One region of the Cellulosimicrobium sp. RS genome, then DNA from elsewhere that is predicted to be linked to it. Evidence: predicted binding sites of a transcription regulator. Region 1 holds the regulator's gene; the other holds the start of a gene.
The links. Region 1 encodes LexA, which represses DNA repair genes until DNA is damaged. Its sites were predicted from a motif close to TCGAACANNTGTTCGA; they were not measured.
Positions count from the first base shown of each region.

Region 2: the regulator LexA is predicted to act here: its motif matches at 1,423-1,438, upstream of ACI769_RS12115 (YbaK/EbsC family protein).

Region 1 covers NZ_JBJXVU010000001.1:600,506-602,893, forward strand. The annotation lists gene ACI769_RS02705 (L-lactate dehydrogenase) at 1-610, shown strand, start outside; gene lexA (transcriptional repressor LexA) at 724-1,458, opposite strand; gene ACI769_RS02715 (LysM peptidoglycan-binding domain-containing protein) at 1,795-2,169, shown strand.
Region 2 covers NZ_JBJXVU010000007.1:82,049-84,436, forward strand. The annotation lists gene helR (RNA polymerase recycling motor ATPase HelR) at 1-478, shown strand, start outside; gene ACI769_RS12115 (YbaK/EbsC family protein) at 558-1,139, opposite strand; gene ACI769_RS12120 (hypothetical protein) at 1,519-2,388, shown strand, end outside.

The sequences.
Region 1 (2,388 bases):
CGCCGTCTACGTCATGGTGACCAACCCCGTCGACATCGTCACGTACGCGGCGCTCAAGTTCTCGGGGCTGCCCCCGACGCAGCTCTTCGGCAGCGGCACCGTGCTCGACTCCTCGCGGCTGCGGTTCCTCGTGGCGCAGCACTGCGGCGTCGCGGTGCAGAACGTGCACGCGTACATCGCGGGGGAGCACGGCGACAGCGAGATCCCGCTCTGGAGCTCCGCGACGATCGGCGGCGCGCCGCTGCTCGAGTGGCAGGGCATCGGCGGTCGGGGACCGCTCACGGGCGACGTGCGCGACGAGATCGCGCGCGAGGTCGTGCAGTCGGCCTACCGGATCATCGAGGGCAAGGGTGCGACCAACTACGCGGTCGGGCTCGCGGGCACCCGGATCATCGAGGCGGTGCTCGCCGACGAGCACCGGGTGCTGCCCGTGTCGACGCTCCTCGACGGCATCTACGGGCTCGAGGACGTCTGCCTGTCGCTCCCGACGCTCGTCGACCGCCGGGGCGCGACGGAGCGCGTCGAGGTCCCGCTGGCGGACGACGAGCTCGCAGGCCTGCGCTCGTCCGCGGAGTCGCTGCGCGCGGTCGCGCGACGCTTCGGGCTCTGAGCCACGGGCCCGTCGGGCCCGGCACGACGAGAGCCGGGCGGTCGAGGGACCGCCCGGCTCTCGTCGTGTCCCGAGCCTGCCCGGAGGGGCGCCCGGAGCCGCTCGGGGACCGTTCAGAGGCTGCGCAGGACGGAGACGACGCGCCCCAGCACCTGGGCGTCGTCGCCGGGGATCGGGTCGTACGCGGCGTTGTGCGGCATGAGCCACACGTGGCCGTCGGCGCGCCGCAGGCTCTTCACGGTGGCCTCGCCGTCGATCATGGCGGCCACGATCTCGCCGTTCTCCGCGACCGGCTGGCGCCGCACGACGACCCAGTCGCCGTCGCAGATCGCGGCGTCGATCATTGAGTCGCCCTGGACGCGCAGGAGGAAGAGCTCTCCCTCGCCCACGAGCTGGCGCGGCAGCGGGAAGACGTCCTCCACGACCTGCTCCGCGAGGATGGGGCCACCGGCGGCGATGCGGCCGACGACGGGGACGTACGACGGCGCGGGGTGGGCCTCGTCGTACGCGGGCTCGGGGGCCGTCCCGGCCGGCGCGAGCGGGGTGGCGCGGCGGGCGTCGTCGGGCTGGACCACCTCGATGGCGCGCGGACGGTTCGGGTCGCGCCGCAGGAACCCCTTGCGCTCGAGCGTGGTGAGCTGGTGCTTGACGGAGGACGGGCTCGTGAGCCCGACGGCCTCGCCGATCTCGCGCATGCTCGGCGGGTAGCCGCGCTGCTCGACGCACGCGCGGATGGTCTCGAGCACGAGCCGCTGGCGCGGGGTGAGCCCGTCACCCCCTGCCGACCCGTCCGGCAGCTCGCGCACCTCGGCGAGCCCCCGTGCCCTGTCCGTGCCTCGTCCCGCCATGGTCGCTCCGCCCTCGTCCGTCGCGTGCCGCCGGCGCCAGCCGGGCCTGCGGCCTCCCCTCCCCGGGGCGTGTGCCCCGGGACCTCGGTCGCCCCTCCGGGTCCGAGCGGACATGTCCGGCGAACCGACCTGACCCCAGGCTAGGGGAGGATGCGACACGAATCAAACACCTGTTCGAGCATGTCTCGACTCTGTCGGCCGTTCGTGATAGACCTTCGTACAGATGTTCTACGTACAGGTGTTCGACCGCAACGGGTCGGCGTGGAGATGAGACGGGCGCGCGGGTCCGATCGACCGGGGAAGGCGATCGGGCTCGCGGGCCGGGACGGAGGGGACATGGACACGGTGGCGATGGCGACGGCAGCGCCGTCCGCGCTCGGGCGGGGCGGCGCAGCGGAGCGAGGCGCCCGCCCGGAGGCTCCGCTGCGGCTCACGCGACGCGGCCGTGCGGTCCTCGTGCTCCTCGTGGCCGTCGTGCTCGTCCTCGCGGCGCGGGTCGGGCTGGCCGTCGCGAGCGGGCCCGGGGAGCCGGTCGAGGTCCGCGTCCACGTCGTGAGCGCGGGGGAGACGCTGTGGGAGCTCGCCCAGGGCGTCGCGACCCCGGGGGAAGACCTCCGTGAGGTGGTCAGCGGGCTCGTGGAGCTGAACGGCCTGTCCTCGTCCGGCGTGCAGGCCGGCCAGACCATCCTGCTCCCGGTCGCCGAGCGGTGACGCGACGCGCGGGCGGCGGTCCAGGTCCTGTGACGCAGCACACGGCGCCGACGCGCGACAGGTTGCGGCCGAGGGTTGCGCCGGCGCCTTAGGTCCGCCTAAGTTAGTGTCACCTCACACGCCGGCTGGGGGGCTGGGCGGACGAGGCGAGGAGTGTGCGGACCACCGCGACTCCTGTGCACGTCGCCGCGCGCGAGGCGAGTCGCGCGCGAGATGGGG
Region 2 (2,388 bases), on a different contig from region 1:
GGGCTTCGCCCGCGTCGAGGAGGCGTCGCTGAGCGTCAACTACCGCACGCCGCGGGAGATCATGGCCGAGGCGGAGCCCGTCGTCCGGGCCGCGATCCCGGACGCGAACGTCCCGACGTCGGTGCGCAGCACGGGCGTGCCCGTCGCCCACGGGGCGGTCGCGGACCTCGACGCGGTCCTCGGCGCGTGGCTCGCCGAGCACGCGGACGGCACGGTGTGCGTCATCGCCGCCACCGAGTCGTCCGGGCCGTCCGGGCCGTCCGGCGAGGAGTCGGACGGCAGGGTCGGTGGCGTCGGTGGCGAGGGCGAGGGGGCCGCGCGGGTGCGGTGGCTCACGCCCGAGACGGCGAAGGGCCTCGAGTTCGACCTCGTGGTGCTCGTCGAGCCGCAGGCGTTCGGCGACGGCGTCGAGGGCGCGGTCGACCGCTACGTCGCGATGACGCGCGCGACGCAGCGGCTCGTCGTCCTGGATCGCTGAGCACCGGGCGTCGAGCACGACCTGGCGGTCGTCGGGCCGCCCGTGGCGACCGCCAGGTCGTGCTCGGCAGGGGGACGGGTCAGGCGACCGGGACGGCCAGGTCCTCGACCACCTCGACGCCGGGCAGGCGGCCCAGCAGGTCGCCGGGGAGCAGCAGCTTCGAGCGCCGCACGCCGCTGCCGATCAGCGCGAGCGCGCCGTCGGTCACGACGCGGGAGTCGACGAGCACGCGCCACCCCTCGGGCAGCCCGACGGGCGTGATGCCGCCGTACTCCATCCCGGACTCGGCCGTCGCGCGGTCGGTCGGCAGGAACGACGCCTTGCGCACGTCGAGCAGCTTGCGGACGCGCGTGTTGACGTCGGCGCGCGTGTGCGCCCGCACGACGGCGGCGGCGACGCGCTCGTCGCCCGCCCGCGTGCCGCCCACGACGACGCAGTTCGCCGACGCCTCGACGGGCAGGTCGAACGCGGCGTTGAGCGTCGCGGTGTCGGCGAGGTCCGGGTCGATCTCCGTCACGGCGACGAGCGTCGCGACGTCCGGGTCGGCGTCGACCCACCGGCGCAGCGCGTCGGCGGTCACGGGGGCGACGAGGTCGAGGTGGTCGAGCGCCGGCTCCCAGGTGAGCGAGCCGAGCGTGGGCAGGGTCGTGCGGGCGTCCATGGCGTCAGCCTGCCACCCCGGCGGGCCGCCGCGCGGGAGAGGCCGGATGCCGAACACACCCCCGGAGCCCCTCGAGCCCGCCGAGCATGCGGTCGCAGCCGTGCCGCCCGCCGGACGGGCGACAGCCGCATGGTCGGCGGGGGGAGGAGGGTCAGGTAGAGGTCGAGGGTTTCGGGCAAGTCTCCAGTGGGGGTCGAAGGTTGGGGTGGGCATCTCGGACGAAGCAGGCGCCTCCGACTTGCGGAGTTGACACCTCGGAGCGGCGGTCGTTCACTGGAAGTGTTCGAACGTTTGTTCGAACACTGGCGGGTGCAGAACGACGCCCCCAGCAGTCGACGCGCGGTGCGCGTCCCGTCCGAGCAGCATCCCGGGAGGCGAGATGACTCTTCTCGCCGACCCCGCCGAACGGGCGGGGGCACCAGGCCCGACGGCTGCGGCCGTCGACAAGGCCGAGCGCGCCCGTGCCGTCCTGCGCCGTGCGGAGGAGCGTACGGGCGTCCGCCGACACCGTCCCGTCGTCGCCCCCCCGGCCCCGGAACCGCTCACCGCCCCGGCGGCACCGGCCGTCGTCCCACGCACCGAGACCGCCCCGCGTGCCGACACCTTCCTGCGCGCCGGCACCGCCCTCCTCACCGAGGTCGCCCCGCTCGTGGACGCCGCCGCCTCCCCGGTCGTGCGGCCCGCCCCCGCGCCGCCCGACCCTCCGACGCGCGCCCGTACCCGCCACGTCCGGACCTCGGGCGCGAGCCGGGACGCGGGCACGGACGAGCGGGTGTGGCCGGTGCACGACGCGCTCGCGCCGCTCCTCCCGCTCGGCGCCCTGCAGCGCGGCACCGTGCTGGCGGTGCGCGGCTCGACGAGCCTCCTGCTCGCGCTCGTCGCGCGGCCGTCACGGGCCGGGGCGTGGACCGCCGCCGTCGGGTTCCCCGCCGTCGGGCTGCTCGCGGCCGCCGACGCCGGCGCCGACCTCGACCGCGTCGTGCTCGTCCCGCGGCCCGGCCCGGACGCGGCGCTCGCGATCTCGGCGCTCGTCGACGGCCTGGACGTCGTGGTCGTCGGGCCCGACGCCGCCCTCACCGACCCCGACCGACGGCGCCTGGCCGCGCGGGCGCGCGAGCGCGGGGCGCTGCTCGTCGCCGCGGGGACGTGGCCGGGCGCGCACGTCGCGCTCACCGTGACGGGCGGCGGCTGGTCCGGGGCGGACCGCGGCGCGGGCTGGCTGCGCCGTCGCACCCTCGTCGTCGAGCGC